3 regions of the Ruegeria sp. L12 genome follow, and region 2 is predicted to be linked to each of the others. Evidence: riboswitches for the same ligand, from Rfam matches in the RefSeq annotation. Region 2 holds a riboswitch; each other region holds the start of a gene.
What was found. A riboswitch is a leader RNA that binds a small molecule or an ion and turns the genes downstream of it on or off. The one in region 2 is predicted to bind cobalamin.
Positions count from the first base shown of each region.

Region 1: another riboswitch for cobalamin. It lies ahead of ACR0K9_RS16320 (hypothetical protein); the one in region 2 lies ahead of ACR0K9_RS12025 (metal ABC transporter ATP-binding protein).
Region 3: another riboswitch for cobalamin. It lies ahead of ACR0K9_RS15610 (DUF1636 family protein); the one in region 2 lies ahead of ACR0K9_RS12025 (metal ABC transporter ATP-binding protein).

Region 1 covers NZ_JBQFMH010000010.1:124,078-134,607, forward strand. The annotation lists gene ACR0K9_RS16265 (ArsR/SmtB family transcription factor) at 92-400, shown strand; gene ACR0K9_RS16270 (permease) at 393-1,424, shown strand; gene ACR0K9_RS16275 (hypothetical protein) at 1,466-1,855, opposite strand; gene ACR0K9_RS16280 (DUF1013 domain-containing protein) at 1,910-2,668, opposite strand; gene ACR0K9_RS16285 (ribonuclease T2 family protein) at 2,799-3,428, shown strand; gene ACR0K9_RS16290 (hypothetical protein) at 3,425-3,913, opposite strand; gene ACR0K9_RS16295 (hypothetical protein) at 3,986-4,723, shown strand; gene recR (recombination mediator RecR) at 4,740-5,333, opposite strand; gene ACR0K9_RS16305 (YbaB/EbfC family nucleoid-associated protein) at 5,395-5,748, opposite strand; gene ACR0K9_RS16310 (DNA polymerase III subunit gamma/tau) at 5,912-7,669, opposite strand; gene ACR0K9_RS16315 (protein-tyrosine phosphatase family protein) at 7,836-8,339, shown strand; gene ACR0K9_RS16320 (hypothetical protein) at 8,341-8,748, opposite strand; cobalamin riboswitch at 8,838-9,060, opposite strand; gene ACR0K9_RS16325 (alpha/beta hydrolase family protein) at 9,191-10,048, shown strand; gene rsgA (ribosome small subunit-dependent GTPase A) at 10,068-10,530, opposite strand, start outside.
Region 2 covers NZ_JBQFMH010000006.1:212,955-223,484, forward strand. The annotation lists gene ACR0K9_RS12005 (trimethylamine methyltransferase family protein) at 128-1,645, shown strand; gene ACR0K9_RS12010 (LysR family transcriptional regulator) at 1,657-2,631, opposite strand; gene ACR0K9_RS12015 (metal ABC transporter substrate-binding protein) at 2,780-3,673, opposite strand; gene ACR0K9_RS12020 (metal ABC transporter permease) at 3,670-4,572, opposite strand; gene ACR0K9_RS12025 (metal ABC transporter ATP-binding protein) at 4,565-5,317, opposite strand; cobalamin riboswitch at 5,655-5,878, opposite strand; gene ACR0K9_RS12030 (universal stress protein) at 6,075-6,479, opposite strand; gene ACR0K9_RS12035 (TRAP transporter large permease) at 6,493-7,800, opposite strand; gene ACR0K9_RS12040 (TRAP transporter substrate-binding protein) at 7,965-9,011, opposite strand; gene ACR0K9_RS12045 (TRAP transporter small permease subunit) at 9,086-9,592, opposite strand; gene ACR0K9_RS12050 (aminotransferase-like domain-containing protein) at 10,045-10,530, opposite strand, start outside.
Region 3 covers NZ_JBQFMH010000009.1:206,700-217,229, forward strand. The annotation lists gene ACR0K9_RS15590 (multiheme c-type cytochrome) at 156-2,135, opposite strand; gene ACR0K9_RS15595 (alkaline phosphatase family protein) at 2,210-3,814, opposite strand; gene ACR0K9_RS15600 (arylsulfatase) at 3,976-5,580, opposite strand; gene ACR0K9_RS15605 (AraC family transcriptional regulator) at 5,732-6,766, shown strand; cobalamin riboswitch at 7,460-7,657, shown strand; gene ACR0K9_RS15610 (DUF1636 family protein) at 7,759-8,166, shown strand; gene ACR0K9_RS15615 (ABC transporter ATP-binding protein) at 8,163-8,942, shown strand; gene ACR0K9_RS15620 (ABC transporter substrate-binding protein) at 8,955-9,890, shown strand; gene ACR0K9_RS15625 (FecCD family ABC transporter permease) at 9,894-10,530, shown strand, end outside.

The sequences.
Region 1 (10,530 bases), on a different contig from region 2:
AAGAGCAATCTGGACTTATCGCTTGAAGGTGATTGACACTGTGCGTCGAAAGAACTAAATAACCAGAAATCTAGTTTAATGGAGATCGAAAATGTGGGAATCAGCCGCTGCCGGGTTTTCGGCCATGGGGTCCGAAGCCCGATTGAAGGTCCTGAAGACGCTGGTGCGGGCCGGGCAGACCGGATTGACGGTCGGTGAGATCCAGAACCGTACTGGCATTGCGCCTTCGACCCTGGCCCATCACCTGCGCTTTCTGGCTGCCGGTGGCGTGGTCGAGCAGGAAAAAATCGGACGCAGCACGATCAACCGGGCGTGTTTCGATGAATTGAGAAACCTTGCGCAGTTCATTCTCAGCGAATGCTGCGCAGACGAAGTGGGAAAGGCCGCGAATGATGGCTGAGTTGACACAAAATCCCAAACCTCTGGCACGCAACGTGATCGATCTGATCAAGACGCCATGGGCCGTGATCATCGCCCTTCTGATTGCTGTCGCCCTGCTTGATCCGGGCAATTGGACCGAGGTTGTGACCTTCGCGGCCAAAGCGTTGGCGCATACCGGGCAATACATCCTGTTCGCGGTGTTGCTGCTGTCCTACCTCAAGGCAACCGGGGCCGAGGTGATGGTGGCCCGTGCCTTTGAGGGGCGCGAGACGCGGATGATCTTTCTGGCCGCGCTGTTCGGGGGGCTGGCGCCCTTCTGTTCCTGCGAAGTGATCCCCTTTATCGCCGGGCTTCTGGCGCTGGGCGCGCCTTTGTCGGCGGTCATGGCGTTCTGGCTCAGCTCGCCGCTGATCGACCCGCCAACCCTGTTGATCACTGCGGGTGCATTGGGCTGGCCCTTTGCCATTGGCAAGGCGGTCGCGGCTGTCGCTCTGGGTCTGTTCGGAGGCTTTGCCATCCGCGCGCTGACACGTGGCGGCGCTTTCGCCCAACCCTTGCGGGAATACAAACCCGCAGGCTGCTGCGGTTGCGGGCCGAAGAAAGACGACAAACCGGTATGGAAATTCTGGCAGGAGCCCGAGCGTCGCGTGCGGTTCCGGTCCGAGTTTGTCCATAACGGCCTGTTCCTGTTGAAATGGCTGGCGCTGGCCTATGTGCTCGAAGCGTTGCTGGTCAGCTATGTCCCGGCGGACCTGATCGCAGGCGTTGTCGGGGGTGAGGGCGTGCTGCCCATCGTCACCGCTGCGCTGGTCGGGATGCCCGCCTATCTGAACTCCTACGTGGCACCGCCGCTGCTGGCGGGGCTGATGGAGCAGGGGATGACGGCAGGCGCTGCCATGGCGTTCATGATTGCAGGGGCCGTCAGTTCGATCCCGGCGATGGCGGCAGTTTGGTCGCTGGTCAAGCCGCGCGTCTTTGCCGCCTATCTGGTGTTGGGGGTCAGCGGAGCCGTGGTTGCTGGCGTCCTGTTTCAGATGATCTGAAGGAAAAACCGCCCGGTGTAACCAACGGGCGGTTTTGCTTACTAGCTTGCCTCGCAATAGCGAGGCAGTTTGAACCGATATCTTGGCTCGCCGCTGTCCACATAAACACGCTTTTCGATACAGGCGCTGGCACCGACGGTTTGCGAGATCGGGGCCTCGGTCGAGGTGATTGAGGTTGCGGAACCATCGGGCAGCCGAACCGACGCGATCACACCGTTCTTCAGATCGCCGTTGATCGGAGTCGCCGACAGGACCGGAACAGTGATGAACGAGTGGTGCTCGTGCTCGCCGCTGTCGTTCAGCAAAAGCAACGCGGCGGCAATCGCGACCACACCGATCCCGCCAGCGATGGCAAGGCCTTTGGTTTTCACGAAGGCATAGATCGAAACAGCGCGGTGCGGGCCGAAAATTGCGGACAGAATGCTCAGCATTTCATTCCCCAAGGAAACAGGCCCCGACCGTCAACGGTCGGGGCCGCATGCGCATCAGGGGCGCAGATCGTCCTCATCTTCATCGCTGCCACCTTTGGGCAGGTTGAAGAAGCTGTCGGCGTCGACGATAACGTCATCGTCTTCCTTCTCTTCAGAATCATCCGACAACGAGAAGGTCTCCAGACCCTCAATCGCGGTCGGGATTTTCGGAGCCGAATCCATTTCAAGCGATTGTTCGGTCGACACCAGCTTGCGACGCTCATCATCGCTCATGACACCACCTTCGGCGGCTTTCTTGGCAGCGGCCTTCTGCACAATGGCATCCAGTTCGGACTGCTTGCACAGACCCAGCGCAACCGGATCGATGGGTTGCATGTTGGCGATGTTCCAGTGGGTGCGCTCGCGGATCGACTGGATGGTCGGCTTGGTGGTGCCCACCAGCTTGGCGATCTGGCCGTCGCTGAGTTCGGGGTGGAACTTGACCAGCCACAGGATCGAGTTCGGACGGTCCTGGCGCTTGGACAGCGGCGTATAGCGCGGGCCACGGCGCTTTTCCTCGCCCGACGCGGCCGGGTTGAACTTGAGCTTCAGCTTGTGCAGCGGATTGTTCTGCGCCGTGTCGATCTCTTCCTGAGTCAGCTGGTTGTTGGCGATCGGGTCGAACCCTTTGACGCCAGCGGCCACATCGCCATCGGCGATGCCCTGCACTTCCAGCTCGTGCATGCCTACGAAATCCGCGATCTGCTTGAAGCTGATCGTGGTGTTGTCCACCAGCCATACGGCTGTTGCCTTGGCCATAAGCGGTTTTGCCATCAGCCCGTCTCCTATAAATACATCTGTCCCGTCGCCGGAATTCGGCGGCCCCGAGGTCTTGGGGCAGGTTTCCGTTGTCGGGGAACTTGCGGCCTATATAGTCGCGGCAAGGCAAGAAGGGAAGAGGCGAATGCGCTGGGTTATTTTGTGGGTGTTCAGCGCGATGGCCGCGATGGCCGAGGGCGAGAAGGCCGGAGCGTTCGACTATTATGTTTTGTCGCTCAGCTGGTCGCCCAACTGGTGCGCGCGCGAAGGGGATGCGCGTGGCTCGGATCAATGCGATGCGCGCCATGACCACGGGTGGATATTGCACGGTCTCTGGCCGCAATTCCATCAGGGCTGGCCGACGTTCTGCCGCACGCCCGAGGCGCCGCCGTCCCGCCGCATGACCCGGGAAATGGAGGATATTCAGGGCTCATCCGGCCTGGCCTGGCACCAATGGAAGAAGCATGGCACATGCTCGGGCCTGTCTGCGCCGGACTATTTCGCCCTGTCGCGGCAAGCTTTTGGGACGGTCACCCGCCCCGAGGTCTTCCGAAAACTGGATGCCCCGATCAAATTGCCTGCCGCGGTGATTGAAGAGGCGTTCCTGAAGGCTAATCCCGCGCTTGAGCCTGATATGATCACAATCACCTGCAAGCAGGGCTATATAGAAGAGGTCCGCCTGTGCCTGTCCCGCGATCTTGACCCCGTGCCCTGCGGCCGCGATGTGATCCGCGACTGCACCGCGAAGGACGCGCTGTTCGATCCGATTCGTTAGAGCTTTTTGTTCTGACAATCGCGCGCGTATTCCAGCGCTTTGGCAGTGCCTTTCAGGTCAATCGCCATGACGGTCTGACCTTCGGGGTTGTAGACGGTCATCGTCTTGTTCTGGGCAATCGCGGCGACGAAGCTGCGGTCGGTGAAGAACACCGTCGCCCCCGGCACACGATCCTGTTTGAACCCGATGGCAGTTGCGTCAAAGCTCTTGCCGTCCAACTCGAACCGGATCGGATAGCTCTGCCCCGGCTCAATATCGCCCCAGGCCTTGTTGTAGACGGTGAAATACCCGCGATTGTCCAGCGCGTCATAGCCCAGCCGCACCACCGAAAGGTCCTGATACACCGTCTGGATCAGGCATCCGTTTCCGAGCGCGGGGTCCATCATGATGTTCCAGCCTTCGACAAAGCCCTTGTCGATGAGCTCTTGGGCGAAGGTGGCGGTGGCCGTGAAGGCAGCGAGGGTGAGGGCGAGGAGGCGGGTCATGACAGTTTCCAAACACAATGGGCATTAAGTCCTGCTAAACTGTTAGCCTTTTAGAAAACCAAAGTCAGTGCTTTGTTGCCGAATTTACATCAGCAGCGATATGAAACGGCTTCTACAGACTTCGATTGTTTTCAAGCGGTCGTACCTTTGCATAATTGGCAGGTGATGTTCATCAAAAGCACTCCTGAGGTTGAAAAAATGTTTAAGTTCGGACTTTTCGGCAAAAATACAGACGCAAAGGCTGAAACGGCCGATCAGCAGATTGTCATTGCGCAGTTGAACGCACGCGTTCAGCCTATGGATCGTGGGGATTACTTTGAGGACCCATTGGACGAGGTGCTTCAAAGTGAAGGCCTGGGGGAGGTTACCGGTGGCGGTACTCAGTTAGCCGGAGATCCAGACGGCATCGCGTATTGTGATCTTGAGATCGCAATAAATGATGAAACCGATGCAACCATTCTGAAGATCACGAGCACCCTCGAGGAATTGGGGGCCCCAAAGGGATCGGTTTTGAAATTCTCCTCTGACAGAGCTGACGTCCCTTTCGGTCAGGCTGAGGGGATGGGCATTTTTCTTAACGGAACGGAATTGCCGGATGACGTTTACGCAAATTCTGACGTAAACGAAACTATTGGACATCTTGAGAAGTTGTTGGAGGGTTTTGGCAATTTTCGGGGCTACTGGGAAGGAAGCAGCGAAACGGCTCTATATTTTTACGGAGGTGACTTCGAATTGATGAAGAAGGCGGTCGCCCAATTTCTCGAAGAAGACCCCCTTTGTGCAAAATCGCGTATCGTACAAATTGCTTAGGCCGCGCGTGAAAGAGCTACAGCTCTTTCCGCGCCCGCAGCGCTGCCGTAATCGTCCCATCATCCAGATAATCCAGCTCACCCCCAATCGGCACGCCCTGCGCCAGTGAGGTCAGGCGCACCTGATCCTCAAATTGATCGGCGATGTAATGCGCGGTTGTCTGGCCGTCGACGGTGGCGTTCAGAGCAAGGATGATCTCGGTAATCCCTTCGGCCATGACCCGGTCCTTGAGGCGGGGGATGCGTAGCTCGTCCGGGCCGACTCCGTCCAGTGCAGACAATGTGCCGCCCAGCACGTGATAGCGGCCTTTGAACACGCCTGCGCGCTCCATCGCCCAGAGGTCCGCCACGTCTTCGACCACACAGAGCTCTCCCGTCGCGCGGGCCTCGCTGTCGCAGATGTCGCAGATATCGGTGGTGCCCACATTGCCGCAGTTCAGGCATTCGCGGGCGGTGGCGGCGACCTGCTGCATGGCGTCGGAAAGCGGCGTCAGCAGCAGGGCGCGTTTGCGGATCAGGTGCAGTACCGCGCGGCGGGCTGAACGGGGGCCGAGGCCGGGCAGTTTGGCCATCAGATCGATCAGATTGTCGATGTCGCTGTTGGAACTCACGGCCTGTCCTGTCTGGCACCGGAGGGAGCCTCCGGCGGGAGTATTTTTGAAAAGATGAAGATCAGAACGGCAGTTTGATATCTGCCGGCAGGCCCATGCTTTCGGTCAGTTTCGCCATTTCGGCCTGCGACCGTTCGGTGGCCTTGGTCTGCGCGTCTTTGATCGCCGCCAGGATCAGATCTTCGACAACTTCCTTGTCGTCGCCGTTGAAGATCGAGGGATCGATATCGAGACCTTTGAGCTCACCTTTGGCCGTCGCGGTGGCTTTGACCAGACCCGCGCCGGATTCGCCGACAACCATCAGGTTGTTCAGATCTTCCTGCATCTCGGTCATCTTGGTCTGCAGGTCCTGTGCGGATTTCATCATCTTGGCCATGTCGCCCAGACCGCCAAGCCCACCTAGTCCTTTGAGCATCGAAGTTCTCCTGTGAATACGTTTGATGTCTAAATACGGGGGCCATCGGTGCGACACAAGGGGCGAGGCGGCTCCTGCCGGGCCCAAGGCCGCTCAGGCGTATCGGCGCAGCCGATGGCCGTGGCGGGCGCGGGAGGATTTGCGCTATCGGGGCTGGGCTGTATCAGTCTTCCTCAAACGGGTCCCATTCGTCTTCGACCTCTGGCAGGGCTTCAGTTTCGACCTTGGCGGCGCGTTCTTCCGGGGTTTCGATCCGGGTGATTTTTGCCTTGGGAAACTGGGCCAGAACGGCCTGCACCAGCGGATGGGTCTCGGCCTCGGCCTTCAGCGCCAGGGCGGCGGCGTCGCGGGTCTCGCCGATTGTTGGCGCTGTCCCCTCGGACACGATTGTCACCGCCCAACGGTTTCCGGTCCAGCGCTGCAGGGATGATCCGAGCCGGGCGGCAAGGTCAGCCGGGGCCTGTTCCGTCGGAGTGAACTCGATCCGGCCCGGCTGGTACGAGGCCAGCCGCACGCCATTTTCCACTTCGACCAGAAGCTTGACGTCGCGGTTGGAGCGGATCAGTTCGACCACGTGATCGAAACTGGGATAGTGGGCCAGAGCGGTCGCCACATCCTGCGCCAGCGCCGCTGATGGTGCCCCGGTCGGGCCTCGGGTGGTGGCATAGGTTGTTTGCGTGGCGACAGGGGCGGATGCACCGCCTTGCGTGGCTATCGGCAGGCCGCCACCCGGTCCGTTGGTCGGCGGGGGGACGGGCGCATCCTGCAGCCGTTTGATCAACTCTTCCGGGCTGGGTAGATCGGCCACATGGGTCAGGCGGATCACCGCCATTTCGGCCGCCATCATCGCGTTGGGCGCGGCGGCAATCTCCTCCAGCGCCTTGAGCAGCATCTGCCACATGCGGGTCAGAACACGCATCGGCAAGGCCTCGGCCATTTGCTGGCCACGGGCGCGTTCGTCGGGCGATACCGTCGGATCTTCGGCGGCATCCGGGGTGATCTTGACCACCGAGACCCAATGGGTGATCTCGGCCAGATCGCGCAACACCGCCAGCGGGTCGGCGCCTTCGGCATATTGGGCGCTCAGCTCTGTCAGTGCTCCGGCTGCATCGCCGCGCAGGATCATGTCGATCAGGTCGAGAACCCTGCCGCGATCCGCCAGACCCAGCATCGCGCGCACCTGATCGGCGCTGGTCTCGCCTGCCCCGTGGCTGATTGCCTGATCTAGCAGCGAGGTCGCATCACGGGCCGAGCCCTCGGCGGCGCGGGTGATCAGCGCCAACGCGTCCTCGGCGATCTGCGCGCTTTCGGCATCGGCAATCTTGCGCAGCAGGCCGATCATGACTTCGGGCTCGATCCGGCGTAGATCGAAGCGCTGACAGCGGGACAGGACGGTGACCGGGACCTTGCGGATCTCGGTGGTGGCAAAGATGAACTTCACGTGCTCGGGCGGTTCCTCAAGCGTCTTGAGCAGCGCGTTGAAAGCGCTGGTCGAGAGCATGTGGACCTCGTCGATGATGTAGATCTTATAGCGCGCGCTGGCGGCGCGATAGCGAACGCTGTCGATGATCTCGCGGATGTCATTGACGCCGGTGCGGCTGGCGGCGTCCATCTCCATCACATCGACATGGCGGCCTTCCATGATGGCGACGCAATGTTCACACTGGCCGCAGGGTTCCGTGGTGGGTTTGCCTTCGCCATCGGGGCCGATGCAGTTCATGCCCTTGGCGATGATCCGGGCGGTGGTGGTTTTGCCGGTGCCGCGGATGCCGGTCATGATGAAGGCCTGCGCGATCCGGTCCGCCTCGAACGCATTTTTCAGCGTGCGGACCATGGCGTCCTGACCGACCAGATCGGCAAAGGTTTCCGGGCGGTATTTGCGGGCAAGCACCTGATAGGCGGGGCTGGGCGTGTCGGTCATGTCTGCTTTCGCGGATTCGAGTTCTGCCGCAGCGTAGAGGCCGCCGCTGCCCGCGTCCACCGCCCGCCCGGATGATTTTCATTTTGGAAAGCGACCCGATGCGGCTTACACTGGTCGGACAGATTTCAAAGACCAGTTTTTATAGGTTTGTTTGATGGGGGGTTTTATGTCGCAACTGGTGATATACGCCTTGCAGGTTGGCGGGGGCACGCTGGCCCTGACGTCGATGCCGGGGCGCGGAGGGGATTATGACGGCGATCTGGACCTGATCGCGGGCTGGAAGCCGGGTCTGGTCCTGTCGATGACCACCGAAGTTGAGATGCTGCAGGATGGCGCGCGCAATTTCGGGACCGACATACAGGCCCGGGCGAGCCGCTGGGTCCATCTTCCGATCGAGGATTTCGGCGCCCCGCCCGAAGCTGTCGAGGAGCGTTGGCCGCAGGTCAGCGCGGCCGCCCGGCAGGCCCTGTCCGGCGGAGGCCGGGTTCTGGTGCATTGCCGAGGCGGTTGCGGCCGCTCGGGTATGGTTGTGCTGCGTCTGATGGTCGAATGCGGCGAGCGTCCCGAAACAGCGCTGGAGCGTCTGCGGGCGCTGCGCCCCTGCGCGGTCGAAACCGACGGACAGATGGCCTGGGCCGCTACGCCGGCCCGGGTCCCGTTGCAACGTTAGATCAGGCGCAGGCCATATGCTGCGGCTCGACCTGAGGGCGCGGGGCCAGCACCGACGCTTCAAGCATGGCGCAGGGCGGGTTCGCCAGCAGCCCTGCGGGTAGGGTGGCGAATGAGGTGCCGAACATCATGTCCGCATAACCGTCCAGCATCTCGGTCTCGATCCCGGGAACGGTTCCGCAGAACACGCGCACCTGATCAGGGCAGGCGCGAAAACGGGCGGTGCAGCCTTCCGCGCAATGGGTCAGTTCGCTGCTGCCTTCCACCTGAAACTCGGGTGTGGTCACTGGCCGCGCGGTCGAGACGGCCTGCGTCAGCGCCCGCGCCATACGCGCCAGAGCCGGGCAGGGTTTGCTGGTCCGTTGGCACACGGTCGCTGCGAATTCATGTGTGTCGGTCTTCCAGATCATAGATGCGCCCTCCGCGCGCAGGGCGAGGGCGTGAAACAGGTAGGACGGCGCTGTGACGTCAGGACCTGCCCGGACACCCCGCCCGAGATTCAGTTTCGGTTCCGATGGCAGGTCTCCTGACTTGCGGGTCGTCGCTTTGCCGACCTTCCCAGCCATATGGCCAGTGGTCTTCCGGCATTGCTCACCGCTTACAGTTGCGGGGGCAGTCGCGGATTTGGTTCGTTCCGGCAGCTTCCGGGCAGAACCGCACCGTGTTCCCTTTTCATCCCGGCCCCGGATAAGGGCGCGAGAACCATCACGCCATCGCTAGCGGTTCGCCGCATTCCGAGTCAATCGGATTGAAAGTCGCAGGCTGACCTTTGGTCCAGCCACGTCAACCTTGACTTGGTATCGATCAAATGAACTGATCAGTTCAGGTGATGCGCGACGCCAAGAGGTTCACATGCTGGACACGCAACAGACCATCATGACAGAGGATTTCCGGTTTGCCGCCGGACCCGCGATGCTGTCCGCCCGTCTGTACCTGCCCGCGTCTCAGCCGGAAACGGTGGTGGTGATCAACGGCGCCACCGGCGTGCCCCGCGATTATTACCAGCATTTCGCGCGCTGGCTGGTGGCGGAACGCGGCATGGCCTGCCTGACATATGACTACCGGGATTTCGGCCATTCACTGACCGGGGCGCAAAAGGCGTCGACAGTGACGATGGCGGACTGGGCGCTGGTCGACATCCCCGCCGCGCGGGCCGAGATGCGGCGGCGTTTTCCGGGTGCTCAACTGTGGAGCATTGGCCACTCGCTCGGATCTATGCTGGGGCCGGTGCAATCGGATATCGAGCAGATCGACCGGATGATCTGTGTCTGTTCGGGCCTGGTGACGCTCGGGGATCATCCGTGGCCCTATCGCGCGCTGGCGGCGTTGTTCTGGTATGGCCATGCGCCATTGATGGTCCGGGCGCTGGGATATCTGCCGGGCAAGGCGGTCGGTTTTGGCGAAGACCTGCCCGCGTCGGTCTATTGGCAGTGGCGCAAATGGTGCACCGCGCCCGAAAGCTATCTGCCTGAGATCGGAGAGACGCTGCCACAGGCGCGCTGGGCCACTGCAGGCGGACGCGTCGATCTGTTTGCCTTTGCGGATGACCAGATGGTGCCGCCCGAAGCCGTATGGCGGCTTGCCGATCTCTATGGACCGAAGGCCCGTCGTCACCTGTTGTTGCCCCAGGAGTTCGGGTTGCCGATGGTCGGGCATATCGGTGCTTTTGCCCGACGCAACGCGGCTGTCTGGCCCCGCCTGATCGACTGACCAGACCGGACCAGTTGTATCACAGCCCCTTGCGGGACTTTTTCTGCTGCATGACGCCGCGTACCATTTTCCCGAACGCTCTGTCCCGCGCGCGGGACTGGGCGATGGTTTCCGAGTTGCGCTGATCCTCGCGTCGCAACTTGCGCCATCGTTCCAGCCGCGATGGATCAAGCGCACCGCTCTGGATCGCGGCCTGAACTGCGCAGCCGGGTTCGGCGTCGTGCTGGCAGTCCGAGAACCGGCAGCTTGCGCTGAACTCGATGAGGTCCGAGAAAACCTCATACACCCCGTCCTGCGCATCCAGCAAACGCAAAGCGCGCATGCCCGGTGTGTCGATCCGCCAGCCACCGTTGCGCATCTGGTGCAAGGCGCGTGCCGTCGTGGTGTGACGCCCCCGCGCATCATCCTCGCGAATGCCTGCCGTGGCTTGATCCTGCCCGGTCATGGCATTGGCCAGCGTGGTCTTGCCAACACCGGACGAC
Region 2 (10,530 bases):
TATTGCGTAGCAGTAATCAAAATATCGAAAGAGAAATTAGAAATATTGACAATAATGCGACTTGCGTTGAACCCACGGGCCAAGACCTTGTTGTATGCGGTCACTAAAAACGGGCGAAAGGGCGGACATGGAAGCGCGCCAAGGGAAGCGGGCGGGCCGGAAGGGCCGACTGGCACAACGGGCTGAAAAACCGGCGCTTGACCCGTGCCCACCCGGACAGCCGGGCGGCAGTTACAAACCGCTTACCGAGGCTGAGCTGGAACGCATTTATTCGACGGCCCTCGATCTGCTCGACAGATTGGGAATGGGCGAAGTGCCGGCGCGGCTGCATGCCGATCTGCTGGCCATCGGCGCGCGCGACACGGGCGAGGGCAGGGTGACCTTCCCGCCGCAGCTTGTCGAACAGGCCATCGATCAGGCGGCCAAGACCTTTGTTTTGCACGGGCGGGATGAGGCGCGTTCGATCGAAGTGGGTGGCAACCGTGTGCATTTCGGAACAGGGGGGGCCGCAGTTCAGACACTTGATCTGGAAACGGGTCTTTATCGTCCTTCGACCCTGCGTGATTTGCACGATTTCACTCGGCTGCAGGATGTGCTGGCCAATGTCAGCTGGTTCACCCGGTGTTGCGTTGCAACTGACGTGCCCGAGACGTTCGATCTGGATGTGAACACGGCATACGCTCTGATCAAGAACACCACAAAACCCACAGCGACCTCATTCACTTTGGCCGAGAACGTCGCCCCGATAGTCGAGATGCTGGATATCGCTGCCGGTGGACCGGGCGAGTTCTCGAAGCGACCCTTCATGAAGGCGCATATCAGCCCCGTGATCTCGCCGATGCGCTATGGCGAGGATGCGGTGGATGTCGTCTATGCCTGCGTCGAACACAATATACCGATGTCGTGCATCACCGCCGCGCAGGCCGGGGCAACCGCGCCTGCAACGCTGGCGGGATTTCTGGCCCAATCGCTGGCGGAGACCTTGGCCAGTCTGGTGATGGTCCATGCCATCCAGCCCGGATTTCCGATGGTGTTTTCGAACTGGCCGCTCGTGATCGACCTGCGCACAGGCGTGTTTTCGGGCGGCAGTGGCGAGACGGCGGTGTTGAACGCGGCTTCGGCGCAGTTGTCGAACTGGCTGGGGCTGCCGTCAGGTGTGGCCTGTTCAATGACTGACGCCAAGGCTATTGATGCGCAATACGGGGTCGAGAAGGGGCTGACCTCGATGGCGGCAGCGCTGGCGGGGGGTAATCTGATCTACGAAAGCTCGGGCATGACAGCGTCTCTGTTGGGGGCCAGTTTCGAAGGCTTCGTTCTGGATGACGAGATGCACTCGAACACCTATCGCGCCCTGCGAGGGGTCGAGGTGACCGAGGACAATCTGGGCTTCGACGCCATTTGTGAGGCGGTTCTGGGTGAAGGGCATTTTCTGGGCGGTCAACACACCTTTGCCGCGATGGAACGGGACTATTTCTATCCATCTCTGGCGGACCGGGATGAGCCCCGGACCTGGGCCGAGAATGGTGCACTTGATGCGCGGTCCCGTGCACGCCGGAAGGCGCAGGAAATCTTGCGGGACCACCGGCCAAACTATCTGACACCGGAACAGGATCGGATGATCCGGCAGCGATTCAATATCCTTTGAACGACGCCGGGCTACTCGACCAAATCGAAACGATCACTCAGCCACGGGTAGTCCGCATGAAGCGGTGCAAGAATGCGGTCCCGGATCAAAATCCGTGTTTTGGTGTCGACCAGCTCGATTACCGACCGAGAACAATCGGGTGTCGCGACGAGCGCAAGCGTGCGTGAAAAGCTCTTTCCCGGGAAAGGATGCATTTTCAGCTTTGGCTGAAACCTCTTGGCGCGTGAGAACAACAGGGGTGTCGTGATGGTCCACCCAGCCCCGGCTGAGACCATGGACATCAGGGTCTGGTTGTTGCTGCATTCAAACTTGTGAGCGGGGGAAAAACCCATCCGGCGCAGCTGTGATTCAATTTGTCGCGCGATGATCAGCGTGCTGGAAAATCGCAGAAACGGCAATTTGGTACGCCCTTCAACGATATCGGTCAGCGACTCGTCACTTACCTTTGGCAGCACGATGACGAACGGATCGCGCAAAAGCGGGCGATCCTGAAGATCGGGCATCTTTTCTGTGGGCGTGGTTGATATCCCCACATCCAGCTGCCGGTCACGCAACATCTCGATAATCGCGTGGCTGGAATCCGTGTGATAGAGAAAATCGCAGGTGGGCATATTGGTGGACAGATACACCGCCAGCTCAGGTATGATATCGCTGTCGAAATCCTCGATCGTGCCAAAGCGCAGATAGCTGGCCTCGGCAATGCTGCCGGCCGAGGCTTCGGCTTTGGCCTTTCGGATCAGATGCAACGCATCGTCGATATTGCGCAAAAACGCATGGCCTTTTGGCGTCAGCACCATCGGCCTGCGCGCGTGATTGAACAGCGCGACACCCAAATGATCCTCGAGATTGCGCAAATGGTGCGAGATCGTGCTGATCGTCAGCCCGGTTTCCTTCGCCGCTGCCTGAAGCGAACCCTTCTGGGCGCAAATCTGAAACAATTCCAGCCACTTGAGGCTGAGATCCTTGGGGGCAGTCTGGCGCGGCATTTGGGGTGCTTTCGTGGTGACGGGCGGATCACCAGTAAAACATGAGAGTTATACTATCAGAAAGTCTAAAATACAGGCTTTTGGCGGCTCTGGTTCTTTCGAGCCTGATGCGGGATGCGCCATCAACGCATCCCGCTTGTATTTCAAATCAGCTCTCGCCTTTGGGCTCAAGTGCCTGCAACAACGTGCCAAGGTTGTGCTGGAACATTGCCAGATAGCTTGTGGCGGGGCCGCCGCGCTCGGACAGCGCGTCAGAGTACAGGCGTCCTCCGATCTCGATCCCGGTTTCATCCGAAATCTGCTTTACCAGTGCCGGGCTGGTGATGTTTTCAACAAACAGGGCAGCGACCTTTTCGTCGCGTAGCTGTGTGATCAGCGTGGCAAGTTCTTGCGCCGAAGGTTCGGCTTCGGTGTCGATCCCGACCGGCGCGATAAAGTTCAGGCCGTAGGCATCCGCCAGATACCCGAACGCATCATGCGCCGTTACGACTGTGCGGCGATCAGCTGGCAGTTCGGCCAGTTTCGCTTTGGTCTCGCTGTCCAGCTTTGTCAGCTCGGCAATATAGGCCTCGGCATTGGCGGCGAAGTCATCTGCGCGATCCGGCATCGCCTCGGACATCACGGCGGTAATGTTCTGGACATAGATCACGCCATTGGTCAGCGCATTCCAGGCGTGGGGGTCGATTGCGCCGTCAACCTTGACGGGGATGACGCCTTCGGTGGTGACGAATACCGAAGCTTCTGTTCCGGATTCGGCGATCAGAGTATCCGACCAGGTTTCGAAACCCAGGCCATTGACGAAGATCAGATCTGCCTGAGCCACCGCTTTCGCATCTTCTACGGAGGGCTGATAGACATGAGCATCGGCATCAGGGCCAACGATGGTGGTGACATTCGCATGGTCACCCACGACCTGTTCGACCATATCGCCTAGGATCGAGAAGCTGGCGACGATGTTCAACTCGCCCGCAGCGGCAGGCAGGCTGGTCAACGCAAGAAAGGCCGAGGCCAACCCGGCGGAGATGGATTTGCAAAAGGTCATTGAGGTCTCTCTTCTGCTGAGGATTGTGCCAAGGAGGCGTTTGTTTGGTCGGACGGCTTGCGCAGTCGCCCGCCGAATCCGAGGGGTCCCAAGAGGGCCGAGATCATGAAGAACGCGCCGGCGGTCAGCACGATGGCAGGGCCGGAAGGTGTTGCGGGGAACAGATAGGACAAGGTCAGCCCGACCCAGCAGCTTCCCAGTGCAAACAGAAAGCCAAGGCCCAGTTGTCCGGTGATGGTGCTGGACCAGTATCGCGCCGATGTCGCGGGCAGGATCATCAAGCCCACAGCCATCAATGTGCCCAGAGTCTTGAATGCAGCGAGCAGGTTCAAAACCAGCAACAACATAAAGGCCTGTTCGATAAGCCATGGGCGTTTCGTCTGGGCCTCGAAGAACACGGGATCGCAAGTGCTGACGATCAGCGGTCGCAGAAGCACAGCAAAAGACATCAGCGTGAATGTCGCGACAGACCCGACCAGGATCATCGAGGCATCGTCGATCCCCAGGATCGACCCGAACAGAAAGCTCTTGAGTGGCACCGCAGAGCCCGCGGCCGACAGGATGAATATACCGACCGCCAGGGCGATCAGATAAAGTGAGGCCAGGCTGGCATCGCTGCGCAGGATTGTTTTGCGGGCCAGAAACGCCGTCAGGATGGCCACGCCGACCCCGGCGATCAACCCTCCGATCAGCAGCGAAAAGACCGACAGCCCCGCTGTCACGAATCCGATGACGACGCCGGGCGTGATGGCATGGGCCATGGCCTCTCCGGCAAGCGATAGGCGGCGCAGAACCAGAAAGGCCCCGACCGGAGCGACAGACGCGGACAGCACCGTGGTTGCCACGAAGGCGCGGCGCATGAAGGCGAAGCTCCACATCTCAGATAGGATATCAAGCATGACTGCCTCCGGACTGCACGCCTCGGAACATCCAGGACACTTGGCTTGCGGAAAGATAATTCTGCGCGACAAGGCGGTCAGGGGTCAGAACCGTGTCGACCGGCCCATAGCTTGCAGTCTCACCGCCCAGCAGCAGCGCATGGCTGCAATGGTCGAGAACCGAGGACAGGTCATGTACGACCAGAACCACCGCACGCCCTTCCTCGCGCCAGCGATCGATCAGCGTCAGCAGATGAGCCTCGGTGCTCTGATCGACGGCGGCAAAAGGCTCATCCAACAAGATCATGGGCGCGTCCTGCATGATCACACGGGCAAACAGTGCACGCTGCAACTGGCCCCCGGATAACGTGTGCAGCGACCGGTCTGCAATGTTCAGGACCCCGGCTGCATCCAGCGCCGCATCAACCCGCGCCTTGGTGTCACGATCCAGACGTCCGCGCAGGCCGAACCCTTTCCAGGCCCCCATCGCCGCCAGGTCACGGACCCGGATTGGAAAGCGCCGGTCAAACTCGGTCATCTGCGCAAGATACCCGATCTCGCGCGGTGTTCCGCTGGGCCAAGTCAGTTTGCCCGCCAATGGGTCCATCAGGCCCATCAACATCTTTACAAACGTGCTTTTGCCCGAGCCATTGGCGCCCAGCACGGCCAGCGTCGACCCGCGCTCGATATCCATCGACAGGCCACGAAACAGCGTAAGTCCCGGGTACCCGAGCGCCAGATTGCGGATTTCCAGCACCGCCGACATCAAAGCACCGCCAGAATGCAAAGCCAGAGGATTGCGGCCGCAATCAGGGCGCAACCGATCAAGGATGCGATGCTCATATTCGTCAGACAGAACCCGCGCATTTTCAGCGATCGCCCGCCGGAGTCACTGCGGCTCATGACGTGCACGCTTTCGGTTGTACCAAATACGCGATGCGGTTTTGGCCAAAGCGGCCATTTGGGTCTAGCCCATGATGTTGAGTATCGATTGTCCGACGCATCGCCGCCTCCGCTGAGACGGGGTCGTGGCAGAACGATGATGTAAGTCAGCGGCTGGCGCTTCAAACATTTATCTCTCCCTCCGGGACACCCCGCCCGGTTCAGTTTATATTCGGATGGCAGGTCTCCTGACTTGCGGATCATCGCTACCCCGAACCTTCCCAGGCTTCCCCGCTTCGGGGGCCCAGTGGTTTTTTCGGGGTCGCTCTCCGCTTACAGTTGCGGGGGCAGTCACGGAATTGGTGGCCTAGATCGGCACCGCACCGCGTTCCCATTTCATCTCGCCGACTCAATGCCGTTGAGAACCATCGCAGGCAGATAACGTTGCACGCGTAAAATGGTCAAGGATCAAATTGGCGGTAAGGTTTGAATGCATGTTACAATCGCGGGTGTCTCTGGGCTGGTGTCAACGACGCTGTCGCATTCGCGGGATGAAGTGCCTTAAACAATCACTTGGGGCGCCGCAGAAACGCGATGCCCCAAATAATGTTACATCTGAGGCTAACGCCCCGGTGTTCAGGTTAGCGAAGGACCACCACGCTGCAGTTGGCATGCCGCACAACACGCGCAGCCGTGGAGCCGAGAAACAGATCTGAAAAACCCGGGCGGTGCGAGAAGACAACAACGCAATCGGGTTTGTGCTTCTTCTGCCAGCTCAGAATCGTGTTGGTGGAATGACCTGCGACCACATGGATCTCAACCTCCTCCGAGCCAAGTTCTTTGCGCAGGTCGTCCGAGACCCCATCAATGCTCTTCTGCATCTGGTCTTCAGGGAAGTACGAGCCGATGTAAGACGGCAACTCTTCCAGAATGGACAACACGGAAATCCGACCACTTTCGTTCAGCAGTTTTTGTGCTGCAGCAATTGCGGGACCGTATTCCGAACCATGTCCTGGCGCGACGGGAACAAGTATGTGATTGAACATCTGATTTAGCCTTCTACTTCAGCGCGTTGGGCAACCAGGTTGCGATTTCCGGGAAGATAAAGATCAACGTGAGGCCGACGAACTGCAACACCACGAAGGGGCCAACCGAGTTGTAGACATCGCCCATGCTGACGTCCTTGGGCAGCACCCCTTTGATCCAGAACAGAACGAAGCCGAACGGTGGTGTGAGATAGGCGATCTGGATGTTCACGATGAACAGCGCGCCGAACCACAGTTTGTCGATCCCCAGCTCATCCACGATCGGGATGAACAGCGGAGTGCACAACAGGATGATGGCCCAGTCGTCCATCACCATGCCCAAAATCAGGATGATCAGCATCATCATCAGCAGGATGCCGGTCGCCCCGCCAGGCATGGACAGAACCAGGTTCGTCAACAGATCCTGACTGCCCAGCGTGTTGAACACATTAAGGTAGATCGTGGCACCGATCAGGATCCATAGACCCATACCGCTGAGCTTGACCGTGGAAACCAGAGATTCAACCAGAACCTCTTTGGTCAGTTTGCCATAGATGAAGTTGATGATGAATGCGCCTGCGGCACCAAAGGCTGCCGCTTCGGCCGGAGTGGCGATGCCGCCCCAGATGACACCCAGCACAACAACGATCAGCAGAGCGAAGGGCCAGATGCTCAGCACAGCGCCAACTTTTTCCCGCGCTGTAAACTTCTGATCTGCGGGCAGGGCAGGGCCCAGCTCTGGCTGAATACGGCAACGGACGCCGATATAGATCGTGTAGAACGTCGCCAGCATGAGGCCCGGCATCAAACCGGCCATGAACAAATCACCGATCGAGACCTTGGCCAGCAGACCGTAGAAGATGAACGGAACGCTTGGCGGGATCAGTGCGCCCAGTGCGCCGCCCGCAGCAATACAGCCGATGGCGATCTTGCGGTCATACTTGTACCGCATCATCGAAGGGTAGGCGATCTGTCCCATCGTAGTGGTTGCCGGGGGTGTGATACCGGTGATGGCTGCGAAAACGGTACAGACCTGAACGGTCCCCATGGCCAACCCGCCATGGACATGCCCGATCAGCTTGTAGACCGCGTCATAAGCGGCCTCGGCTATGCCGGAAAATCGTATGAGCGACCCCATGAACAGGAACAGAGGGACCGTCACAAGGATCGAGCTCCACGGGGTAGAGTAGAATGCGCTCGGCACGGCCAGCAGGGCGCGTGGTTCGATCAGCATCGCGAACATGACGGCTGTTCCACCCAGGCCAAACGCAACCGGCAAGCCCATGAACAAGATGCCAAAAAGAACAAGAAAATAAAGTAATGTGATGAGTTCTAGGCTCATTTCGTTTTCCTTACCATTGGCACCAGAGGGTCATGAGGCGCGTCGTGATCCAGATGTCCCGACCTGTGTACGTCTTATCTCTGAAGGGGATGGATTGGCCCCGGGAAGGGGGCCAATGGTGCGGCGCTTGACCGTTTACCAATCACGCGCCGCAATTGGTTTGCTTAGTTCGAAGCGGCCTTGTCGGCCAGGAACCGCTTGTAGATTTCAACGCCTTCTGCGTTGCCTTTCGAGGCAGCGGCAACCTGCGGCCAGACTTCTGCGATGGATTTCTCACGCATCCGGGCGACTTCCTCATCGCTCAGATAGATCACTTCACCGCCGGCATCCTGCAGGATTTGCAGCGCTTCTTCCACGCCTTCCGCATGCAGACGGCTGGTTTCAAAGTAGGTGTCTTTGAACACGCTGTCGATTTGCTCGCGCTGCCAGTCGGTCAGAGCGTTCCAGCTTTGCAGGTTCACAAAGATTTCCTGGTGCTGGGCCGGGTTCCAGCCAGGCATGATCGCATAGTCAATCACTTCCTGGAACGACATGTCATCGATGCCGCCGGTATCCCAGTAGGTGCCTTCGATCGTACCCAGCTTGATCGCTGTATAGATTTCACCACCGTTCATCGACACGGGCGCGCCACCCATGGTCGAATGGAAGATCGCCTGCGGGCCACCGGCGCGCATCTTGTGGCCTTCCAAGTCTTCCAGTTTTTCGACGCGGAATTTGGTGAACATCGCGTTCGGACCCTGGTTGGTCCAGCCAACCCAATGCAGGTTCCGGGCATTCGCCGCAGCCTGAACGATGTCGCCTACGCGGTAGTCAGGGTTGCCCCACATCACTTCCCAGGCTTCTTCGGTGTTGTTGGCCCCCATGGCCATACCGAATGCCAGCATGCCTTCGGGCATGTCGCCGCCATAGACCGAACCCCAGCCGGCATAGCCGTCTGTCTGACCCGCCGCCGCGGCAGCAAATGCCTCGGCGCCGCTGACCAGCGCGCCTGCGGGCTCAACACGGATTTTGACGGTGCCTTGCGTGGCTTCCTCGACAGCTTCGACCCATGGGATCAGACCGTTGTCCCAGCCTGCGTCGGTTTGGTCAAATGCAGGCTGGAAAACCCACTCGGTAACCTCGTCTGGCGGACCTTCGGCGGCGGCGGCACCTGCGCTGACGGCGAGTGCGCCCGCCCAAAGCGTGGCTTTGATAGATTTTTCAATCTTCATTTGGAACTCCTCCCTTTATGTTGAGCTCGTGTTTGTTGATGTGGTTATTATTCGGTCCCACAAGAGCGACGGGGTTAACCCGCCGATTGCCCGAATATTGTTTGAAGGTCGCGGATCAGCTTCCTGAGAACGATCAGCAGAACCAGAAAACCGCTGACCGGGATTGCGAACTTGATCGGATAAATCGGGATGGGAACAGCAGTAGGTGTCCACTGGTTCAGCATCATCGAAAGAGAGCCCGCCTCGTATCCCTTCCAGATCAGGACCACCAGAAACAGGATTGCGACCGGCGCGGTAAGCACGTCGAGAATTGCCTTCTTGCGCGTGCTTGCATTGGCGTAAAAGAGGTCAAGCTTCACGAAGCTGTCATGGCGCAGGGCGTAGACACCACCAACGCAGGCCAACAGCACCATTGCAGCCTGCAAGGTCGTCCCGATCCACTGCGAGGGCGCATTCAAGACATACCGCATGAAAACGTCGGACACACCGAACACCATGCAGTACAAGATCAGGAGCCAACCGATGCGCCCCATGATTTCAGAAACCACATTTGTCACAGCCTCAAACGCGCGCATAAACATGATTGCTCCTCCCTAGGTGAAGCCTTGGTTGCCCCTTGTTTGCGCGTTGTCTGGCAAGCGCTGAGGTCTGTTTGGCTCCGATCCCGCCAAGCCGCACAGCCCAGCATTTGTTTATGTGATTGATACAACAAGTAGCCTGCGAGAAGAGAAAGGTACAGATTAAAAAAAACGTGGATACAGATTGGTGTCCTCACAAAATACTGAAAACAAACAGAACCTTGCGTTATTTGACACCTTTCAATCTCCCGATCATCCGAGGATTGACGGGCCTGAAAGGTTTCGATCGCAGGATGCTGCGGTTTCTTCTTCATGGGCGATGATTCAAATTCCCCGCTGTTTTGGGGTCATCGGGAATCTCTTTCGCCGATAAATTGTACTCAGCATCGGCAGCCAGATTCCCGTCATCAATTGGCACAAGCTCGATGCCGTTGCACAACGCGATTTTGATGTTGTCAGGGATCGATCTGGCGTTGGCTCAGTTTCTCGGCATCAATTGCTTGTCGCAGTTCCTTCAGACCGGGTTCGATCAGGTTGGTTCCGACTGCTGCAACCCCCAATCTGAAAGTTGTATCGCCGCCGGGTGCGGTGGAAAAACAAGGCTCTGAGGGCTCGATCACCACACCTTTTCCGCGCGCAAACTCCGCGATACGCGCTGCTTTCCGCCCCTCGCGACTGCGGAAGAAGAAATTTGTGCTGCCGAATTCCTGCCGGACTTCGAAATCCGGAAACAGGTCATTGATTAGCGCCGATGCCACAGACCATCGCTGACTGAACGTTTCATGCAGCCGCGAGCGAAGCCCCTCGTGATATCCAAAGCGCAGGAAAAGCGACGCGGTGTGTTGCAGGATGTGGGGCGGGTGCCTGATCATCATGCCACGCATGGCGCGCGCTTCACGCACCAGTTCTTCCTGAGCCACCAGATAACCCAACCGCAACCC
Region 3 (10,530 bases), on a different contig from region 2:
GTGTTCAGTATGTGCTGCTAGAATGTATTTTATCTGTCGGTGTCCAGCGCTCTAGTAAAGAGCATCACTTGCCAAGACAAAGTCAATTGACCGGTCAATATAGACGGCGCTCTTGTCTGTCCGATGATCGCAGGGATACGCGGGACGCCAATGTGTCAAGGTCGATCCGAGCCAAGGGCAGCGGGCGGCAAGAGAGCTTCGGGCGGCACGGCCGGCCCGCCCAGTTCCGCACGAAACCCCAGAAGCGTCAAGTCGTCCGGCAAGACTTCGAGTGCCTCGTTCACAATGGACAACGCACGTTCCCGCCCTTCGATTGCCGCCGCGATCCGGGCGCGCATGACCCAGGCCGCCTGTCTTTGCGGGTCGAGGCGGACGACCTCAGCGAAGGCGCTCTCCGCCGCGAGCATATTGCGCATCGTCAAGGAAACACCGGCGATCTGCAGATGCGTCTCAGGAAAGTCGAGGCGGCTGCCGAGTGCCGCACGCCACTCTGCCATAGCGCCATCAAGATCAGCCTGCGACGTGCCCGGAAGCCGGGCAATTGGCGCATCGATCAATTCCCTCGCTGCGGCCATGCGCACGGCACGCACGGGGTCGGAAAGTACAGGCAGAAGGCGCAACACACGGTCCTGCGGCGCAGCCATGCGCTGAGCGCCAATCGCCGCGACGCGCACGATCGGATCGGCGTGGGACAGAAGCGGCGCAAGACGCTGGGCTGCAACCGGGTCGCCCGCTGCCTCCAGAAGCCAAAGCGCCGTGGCGCGGACAATACCTGGCTGATCCTCGTCCGCAGCGAGGTCCGACAAGGCGTCTGTCGCAGCAACCGCGCTCTCTCGCCCGTGCGCCAGTGTGGCACCGAAATGTGGGCCGCGGTTCGCACTGTCGGGAAAGCGCGCCGCGATTTCGGCTGCCGCCCAGGCAGGATCGCGATCGGTGTGACAGGAGGTGCAGGCGTCGGGTGCGCTGGTCTTCTCGGCAAGATCAGGCCGTGGAACGCGGAAGGAGTGATCGGCCCGCCAGTCGTTGCCCATGTAGACGCGTTCGGGCGCATGGCACGACTTGCATTGCGCTCCTGGTGTGCCCGGTTCGTGGAAGTAATGCCCGGAACTGTCGTAGTTCGCTGGACTCAGGGTCTCGAAGCGCGGATTTCCGGCGGGAGAGTGGCACTGGGTGCAAACTCCATTCCCCTGCGCCACCCGCTCGGCACTGTGGGCGTCATGGCAATCAAGGCAACCCACGCCGGCAGCGTACATTTTCGACTGCAAAAACGAGCCGTAGACATAGACCTCGTCGAGGATCTGCCCATCGGCGTGGTAGAGCCCCGGTCGCAACAAGGCGAGCGAATAGGCGTCGTGATATGCCGTGCCCGGCAGCGGAGAGGCGTCGTCAAATGCCTCCCTGCGCGAGTGGCACGTCGCGCATTGCTGGATCGTGGCCTCGGTTGTCGCGAAGCTTTGCTTGAAACCATAGGCATCGACTGCGATGCCCGGCAATTCGATGTCCAGCCCTTCCGCCCACCTCAGATGCGCCGCGCCGGGGCCGTGACAGCCTTCGCAGCCCACCCCGATCTCGACCTGCTTCGAAGCATATGTGCGCGTGGCGGGGTCGTAATTCTTCTCGTATCCGGTTGCGTGGCATTCCGCGCAGCGGGCGTTCCAGTTCTTGTACGGACCTGTCCAATGCAGTCCGTTATCCGGCGGCAGATCTTCGTTCGGGTAGAGATGAAACCAGCCGCCTGTATCGCTGTCCCAGACGACATCGAAACTCTGAAGCCGTCCAGGTTCGGTTTCCAGCAGGTATTGTTGCAGCGGCTCGATCCCGGCAACGGAATGCACGCGGTAATCGGTCGTCACGCCGTCCTTTTCCGTCACCTCGACGTGATAGTCGCCGCCCTCGATGCGAAAGCGGGCGGTCATGCCATCGTGGTTAAAAACGGTTCCATCGAAATCCGCGACTACCGTATCCGGCGAGGGCATTGTCCACGCTCGCGCATGATGGGACGTGCGCCAAGCCTCGTAGGCATCGACATGGCAGTCCCGGCACGCTGCCGAACCCACGTAATCCTGAGCAGGGGCCGGCGTGCTGAACGCTCCCGCCACAAGCCATACAGAGAGGCAACTTTGAATGGTACGCATTAGGAATGACCGGACGGCTGGTTTCTTTTTCAAAATATCTCTCAATTTAAAGAACTGTGGACTGTCGCACGCCTCTAGTCGCCAAAAACTTCCAAGAGCGGCTGGCCCACGGCACCGCTTGGCTGTTTCGTGCGCATCAGGGCCGCAAGTGTGACGGCGACATCGACCGTTTCCACGTACCGCTCGACGCGCTGGCCGCCGTCTATGCCTGGCCCCATGAAGATGATGGGAACATGGGTGTCATAGGTCCAGGGTGAGCCATGCGCCGATGCCACGTGAAGACCGTCGAAATTCGCGACGAACCAGTGCGGCTCGAAGACGATGTAGATGTCGCCCGAACGATCCGGATGAAAATTGGCCAGCACCGAGGCACTCACGCGCGTGTCGGCGACCTCGCCGCGCGCCAGCGCCCTGCTGGAGACGGCAAGGGCGATGCCCGGCAGCTTTTGCAACTCCTCCGCCACCGCCGTCTCGACCACAGCAGGATCAAGAGCCAAAGTCGCGATCACCTCGTGATCGAGATAGATGTAAGGGTTGGTGAAGCTCTCGATCAGGAATTGCCCGGTGCCTAATTCCTCGCGCAAGCGCGCCAGGCCAGGTCTCGTGTCCACATCTTCAAAACTGAAATTCCGTGCCTCGATGCCGAGAGTGGCAAGATAACCCGCCGCTTCTGGCGCGCCATGATCTGCCGAGAGCACTACAAGCGTTCTCTCAAGACCGACGGTCTCATCCACAAAGGAAAGAAGATCGGCAAGTGTCCGATCCAGACGTTTGATGTTGTCCTCCGATTCAAGGCTGGAGGGCCCAAAAAGATGCCCGACGTAATCCGTGGAGGACAGGCTGACGCTCATGAAGTCGGGCACGTCGTCCTGCCCTACCTCTTCGGCGTTCATCAGCGCCTTGGCGAAATTGACGGTAATCTCGTCACCCGCCGGACTGAGCGTCAAGAGCGTCGTGTAAAATTTGCTGTCGGCTGAGCCATAGTGATGCGGAAAGGTGCGACCATAGCTCGGAAAATCCGTCTCCCATGATTGGTCATCCTTGTCTGCGAAGTTATAGGCCTCCTTCGGCAACGTCAGGGTCCAACTCGTCCCGGCATAAGTGCCCACTAACCCCGTCTCTTCCCAAGCGGCAATCCAATCGGGGTAGCTGTCGCGGTAGAAGGTGCTGGTGACAAAACGCCCCTCGGCCTTGGAAAACCAGTAGGCCTGACCGGCATGCCCGGCAAAGGAGATCGCACCACGGTCCTTGACCGACACCCCAAAAACCTTGGACGCGGGTCCGTAATGCAGGCGGATCTCGTCGCCGATCGTCGAGGTGAGAATGTTGCGCGGCGATCTGCCGTCTGTCGTCGCGGCGCGCTGCGTCGGGTCGATTTCCGTGTCGGCATCGACGCCTTTCGCGCCCACGAGCGGGTAATCCGGGTCCTGTACGTTGTAGAAGGTGCTGCCGCTGTTGCGGTCGAACCACAAGTTGGCGACCATGCCATGAATGCCCGGGTCAGTGCCTGTCGACAGCGTGGTATGGCCGACGATGGTTTCGGTGTTGGCGTGGCGATGGTGGGCATTGGTGTACCAAGTACCGTTAGTGATGAGGCGGTTGAACCCGCCTTCGCCCAACCCGGCGCCGTATCGGTCAATCAGATCGCCACGCAACTGGTCTACCGTGATCTGCAGCACAAGCCGGGGAACGTCCTCCGCGGCAGCTACACATCCGGGGAGCGAAAATGCGCATACCCCTATCCAACGGAATAGCATTGGTGGCCTCCTCTGCGGGTTGTATCCCAATCGAAAACCGCCGCCCCGAAGGCTGTCGGGGCGGCAAGAAATCATTTGCGCGTTTATTGCGCGCCGCCGGGTTGCGACAGCTTCTCCATCACCTTGTCCAGACTGAAGCTCGCCGCCTCTTGCCGCGGTGGATACTCGGCGAAGGTGGAGAGGAACTGCGCTACATAAGCCTGCGCCGGCACCAGCATGAAAGCACGGTCGATCATCCAGTCATAATAGGTGTTGGATGTCCGGTAAGCGCGTTCATAGGGGTCACGCCGCAGATTGAAGACCAAAGGCACTCGGAGCGGTGTCAGCGGCTCCATCCATGCGCGCAGAGTTCCCCATGCTTTCTGCTCGAGGAAGGTGATCTTCCAGTTCTGGAAGCGCAACGCAGCCAAATCGCCGTCATCGGTGAAATAGAAGATTTCGTTTCTGGGGCTTTCATCCGTTTCGCCGGTTAGCATCGGCAGGATGTTGTAGCCATCGAGATGCACGCGATACTCGCGACCCGCCATCGCATCCACGGTGACGCCTTCCAGCAGATCTTCCTTGATCGTTTCATTGCCCGCCGCCGCGAGGAATGTCGGCAACCAGTCCATATGATGCACGATCTCATTGCTGATTTCGCCTTCCGGAATCTGCCCGGGCCAGCGCACCATCGCCGGAACACGCCAGCCGCCTTCCCACTGGGTGTTCTTCTCGCCCCAGAAGGGCGTCATCGCCGCATCAGGCCATGTATTCATATGCGGGCCGTTGTCGGTCGAATAGAAGACAATCGTATTCTCCGCGATACCCAACTCGTCGAGCTTGTCCAGAAATTGTCCGATGTGACCATCGTGCTCGATCATACCGGCGGTATACTCGTCCGCTATGCCCTTGGTCTTGTCCTGGGCCGCGTCAATTACTTCATCGCGGACATGGGTGCGAAAATGCATCCGGGTGCCGCTCCACCAGACGAACCAGGGCGTGCCCGCCGCGGTCTGTTCTTCGATGAAGGCAATGGCTGCTTCTGTGGTCTGGTCATCCACGACCTTCTGGCGTTCGATATCGAGCGCACCGGTATCCTCGATCTCCTGGGTGATCTCCGTCTCGCCATATGTCGCGCTGGAGCGAATAACGCCGCGTGGCCCGAAACGGTCGAGGAAGGTCTGCCCATCCGGCAGTACGGCATCACGTGGATAATCCGGGTTTTCCGGCTCCTCCTCGGCGTTGAGGTGGTAGAGGTTGCCGAAGAACTCATCGAAACCGTGGTTGGTCGGCAGGTGTTCGTCGCGGTCACCGAGGTGGTTCTTGCCGAACTGGCCGGTGGCGTATCCTTCGGCTTTCAAGAGGCCCGCGATGGTCGGGTCTTCCACCTGCATACCTTCTTCAGCGCCAGGCAAACCGACCTTGGACAAGCCGGTGCGAAACACGGATTGTCCCATGATGAAGGAGGAGCGTCCGGCGGTGCAGGATTGCTCGCCGTAATAGTCCGTGAACATCATGCCTTCTCGCGCAATCCGGTCGATGTTGGGTGTCTGGTACCCCATGACGCCGAACGTATAGGCCGAGATATTGGACTGGCCGATGTCGTCCCCCCAGATGACAAGAATATTAGGCTTGCCCTGTTCCTGAGCGGCGAGTGGCAGCCCAATCAAGACGGCGCCGACGGCGGCCAGCGCTGTACGGAATAACATTTTGGTTTCCTCCTAGTTGGCAACTGTATCTTGTTGCACTGAAAAGGCTTTCGGATCCTATCGGCGGGATGTCGACATCCGACCGATGCCAAGAGTAACACCAAACCTGCGAGTTGACTTGCCATTTTGTGACATCGCGTGGAAACTCTGCGTGGTGGGTAAACTCGCGATGACATATGCGACCGGGATCGGTCCGCTGCCGGATCTGCTTGAGGCGCAAAGCGGATCAAAGGCGGTCGAACGCGCCTTTCGGGGCGCAGGCTTGCCGCTCGTGCTTGTCGATGACCGGGCGCATCAGGTACCTCTGGGAGCAGTTATCAGGCTGTTCGACGGCGCAGCGCGGCTGACGGGCGATCCAATTCTGGGTTTGCGTGTGGGAAATGCTATGCAGCCCGGCGAGTACGGTCTTTGGGTGAATTATTCGCTACAGGCGCCAACCTTCGCGGGAGCCATCTCGCGGTTGTCCCGCTGCATCGTCCTGCATCAGATCGGCGGGGAACTTTCACTTGAGCACCGACGAGGCGATCTCGTGGTGTGGAGCTATCGGCAGACGGCCGTTACAGGTGCGGGCGCGACACAGCACGCCGACCATATTCTGCCCGTAATGGCAAAGGTAGCGCGGGCCTATTGTGGCCCGGATTGGAAGCCTTCGCATATGGAAACACGCACCGCAGGGACCGGCTTGGAGGCGGCGTTGCGCGAAGACTCTACAGGTATTCCCTGGCACTTCAATTCAGCTGTCGACGGGATCGCGTTCCCATCGGCTGCGCTTTGGTCCCGTCCCGCGCTGGGGTCCAGGGGGAGGCAAGCGCTTCGGCTCAGTTCGCGCGACATTCTCGCGGAAATCAAATTGCGGCGACAGGAATGCGACATCGACCGCCTTGCCGCTGTCATCACGCTACGCCTGATTGACGGTCACACGGACATCGACGGTGCCGCGGGAATGGTCGGTGTCGCCCGGCGCACGCTGCAACGCTGGCTCGACGCTGAAGGCCTGTCCTACCGTATTTTGCTCGATCGTGTGAGACTGGACCGGGCGCGCGCACTGATCCTGGAGACCGAGGCACCCCTGTCAGAGATCGCCATGCTCGCAGGCTACAGTGACCATGCCCATTTCACGCGAGCCTTTGGTCGGCGTTTCGGGCGCTCTCCGTCAACCGAGCGGATGTCCAAACCAAGAGGTTAACCGCACAACTTGATCAAATATCCTCCGATCTGAATTGCCCGGGCGGCAATGAAAGCCTTCTTTATCGGCGTGCCATTCCGAGTGCCGATTTCTGACCACAGCCGCAAAGGCAAAGAGTTTGCCGGTTCATTTGCAAAAACCAAAGTTTAGAAAACCTGCAATTGTTGAAGCTCAAGGTTGGAGCCGCGACCGCCGCAAAGAAAATCGTGATAACCCAGGCGGCGTTTTTAGAAAGGGTCGCTGCAGTATTCGCCAGCTGTCTGCGACTGCAGAGAAGGTCCGGTGTCCGCCCTTCGCGAGAAATACTGCGAAAATCACCAGTGAGCGGTATGGGCTCGCTATCAGATTTCGCCGCCTACGTCCTGAACATCGGCTCATTGATATCCAACGGCAGCACATCGTCAGAGCCCCTGCAAAATCAAGGTTCTGGCGAGATTGGCAAATGGCCGGTCTCGCTCATCCCGCCGCAAAGGCATTGCCGCATGGGCGCTGGTCGGTTGTGAGCCAAGGTGACAATTGCTGCATAGTGCCCCGAATGACCGTTTTATACCCAGATGAACCGCTGCAACTTGTTGGTTCTTGTCTTTAGAATGAGCGATCGGCTGCAAGTATTCGTTCAGAAGGAAATGGAAGACAACATTCGGTGTTGCAACGTGTTTCTCATTCCACGATTGACGCATCCACGAATCTGCTGATATCGCTCACTTTGATGGAGTTGGAGTAAGTGATTCCAACACAGGGAATACGGTGCGGCTTTGGCCAATTCCGTGACTGCCCCCGCAACTGTAAGCGGCGAGCGACCCGATGATGCCACTGGCCCGAAGAGGCTGGGAAGGATCGGAGAAGCGACGACCCGCAAGTCAGGAGACCTGCCATCGTAACGCAACTCAACCCGGGCGGGGTGCCTCGGAAGGAGACCACGATGGAACACTCGGCTGTAGCCGTAAACATGGCTGGCTCGCAATCAACCCCGCAACTTTGCGGAGGGCGACATGGGCCGGACTGCCACACACAGAATTACCGTTTGCATCTCTTGCCGACACAAGGGCAAAACCTGCCAGCCTGGTTATGAGCTGATCGCCCGGCTGCGAAAGGCTTTTGAAAACGCCAAGGACGCAATTCCCGAAGATTTCGAAATCTCGGGCGTGGCATGTATGGCGGGATGTGATCGACCCTGCACGGTGGCTTATCACGGCTCGCACAAGGCGACATATTTGTTTGGCGATATTGACCCGGACACCGATGTCGATGATCTGATCGAATTTGCCCGGCGCTATGCCCATCTACATGACGGGTGGAGCAGCTCTGTCGACAGACCAGGCAAGCTGCGCAAATCCACACTGGCACGGGTTCCGGCCAGCATCATCGCCCTTGAGCGCAGCGCGGAGCCTGTTCAATGAACGCCGCGGAGCTGTATGTCGAGAACGTAAGTTGGCGGCCCTCGGCCAGGGTGCCGCTGATTTTGCATCCAATCAACTTTCATCTGAAGGCCGGGCGCATTTTGGGGATCGTCGGACCGAACGGGGCGGGGAAGTCCTCGTTATTGCGCACGCTCTATCGGTATCATCGGCCGTCCAGCGGTACGGTCAGGATTGATGGTGAAGATATCTGGACCATGCCGCCGAAGACAGCTGCCCAAACGGTTGCAGCGGTTTTGCAAGAGCAACCCAATGACTTTGCCCTGACGGTGCGCGACGTGGTGGCATTGGGCCGCTTGCCACATCGCCAGAGCTTTTCAACACCCGGCCAGCACTGTGCCGAGGTCATCGAGAACGTGCTGCGCCAAACCAAGCTGATACATCTGCGCGACCGGCAGATCGGCACCCTGTCGGGCGGTGAACGCCAACGGGTGATGATGGCCCGTGCCCTGGCGCAAGCGCCGCGGCTGCTGGTTCTGGATGAGCCAACCAACCACCTCGATATCCATTATCAGCTAGAGCTGCTTGAACTTGTGCGCGACCTCCACATCACCGTTGTCGTGTCGCTACATGACCTCAACATGGCGGCCACGTTCTGTGACGACATTCTGGTAATGCAGAATGGCCAGTCGCTGGTGTTCGGCCCCCCGCAGGATGTCCTGACCGAAGACCTCGTGTCGGGTGCATTTCGTGTCTCGGCCCGGCTGGAACAGCTGAGCCGCAGTCAGAACAATCACTTCTCTTTCCAACTGAACTAAAGGATCACCTGAATGAAACTACTCCCCCTGGCATTGGGGCTGTCCTGTACAGCAAGCCTGGCACTGGCAGAAACCACGGTACGAAGCTGCAACCGTACCGTTACCTTTGACGAAGTCCCGACAGCAGCGATTTCCAACGACGTCAACCTGACCGAAATGATGTTGGTGCTGGGACTGGCGGACCACATGGTGGGCTATACCGGTATCTCTGGTTGGAAAACACTGGATGAGAAGATGCGCGAAGGAGTCGAGCAACTACCCGAGTTGTCTTCGAAATACCCCAGCAAGGAAGTATTGATCGGGGCGGATGCCGATTTCTTCTTTGCCGGTTGGAACTATGGCATGAAGGTTGGTGGCGAAGTCACGCCCGAAACCCTGGCCGCGTTTGACATCGACGTCTATGAGTTGACCGAAAGCTGCATCCATATCGGTGAAAAAGACAAGGCCAGCATGGATGACATGTATACCGATCTGCTGAATCTGGGCCGCATCTTTGCTGTCGAGGATCAGGCGCAAGAGCTGGTGGACGGCTACAAGGCAGAGCTTGCAGATTTCAACGCCGATCTGGATGCCGGTGACGAACCGCTGCGTGTATTTGTCTATGACAGCGGCGAGGACACTCCCTTTACCGCGGGACGCTATGCCATGCCCACCGCCCTGATCGAAGCCGCAGGCGGGCGCAATGTTCTGGACGACTTCGAGAAGAGCTGGGCCACGGTGACCTGGGAAGAAGTCGTCGAGCGCAACCCGGAAATGATCGTGATCGTGAACTACGGCAATGTGACTGCAGAGCAAAAGCGCGAGTTCATGATGTCGAACCCGGCATTTGCTGATATTGACGCGGTCAAGAATGATCGGTTCGTGACGCTGGAATATGTCGAGGCAACCCCCGGGCCCCGCAACATCGAGGCGATCAAGACCCTCGCCTCGGCCTTCTGGAGCAACTGATCTATGTACACCGAAGCAGTCAGCACATCCCGACCCAGAAGACGTTGGCACTTGCCTGCCTCTGTTTCGCTGGTGATCCTTCTGTTTGCTGTTTCGGTGACCTTTGCTGTGAGTGTCGGCGCGGTGCCCATCCCCGCCGGCACGGTTTGGGGGGTGGTTCTTGATAAACTTGCCCCCGGCCAGATCGACGTTACTTGGTCAAAAGGCAAATCGGCGATTGTCTGGGATATCCGCTTTCCCCGTGCCCTGCTGGCGGCAATGGTCGGGGCAGGGTTGGCTGCGGTCGGAGCTTCACTTCAGGCGGTGACGCGCAATCCCTTGGCGGACCCGCATCTGCTGGGCATTTCGTCTGGCGGGGCCTTTGGCGCGATCCTCGCATTGCTACATACCGGGCTGTTTCTGGGTCTCCTGACTGTACCGTTGCTGGCTTTTGTTGGGGCATTATGCGCTACAGCGCTCGTCTTGGGTGTTTCGAGCTTTGCGTCAGCCACCAGTGCGGACCGGCTGGTTCTGACGGGTGTGGCGATTTCTTTCATCATCATGGCGGGCGCGAACATCCTGATCTTTCTGGGTGATCCACGCGCCACCCATACCGTTGTGTTCTGGATGCTGGGCGGGCTGGGCCTGGCGCAATGGTCAC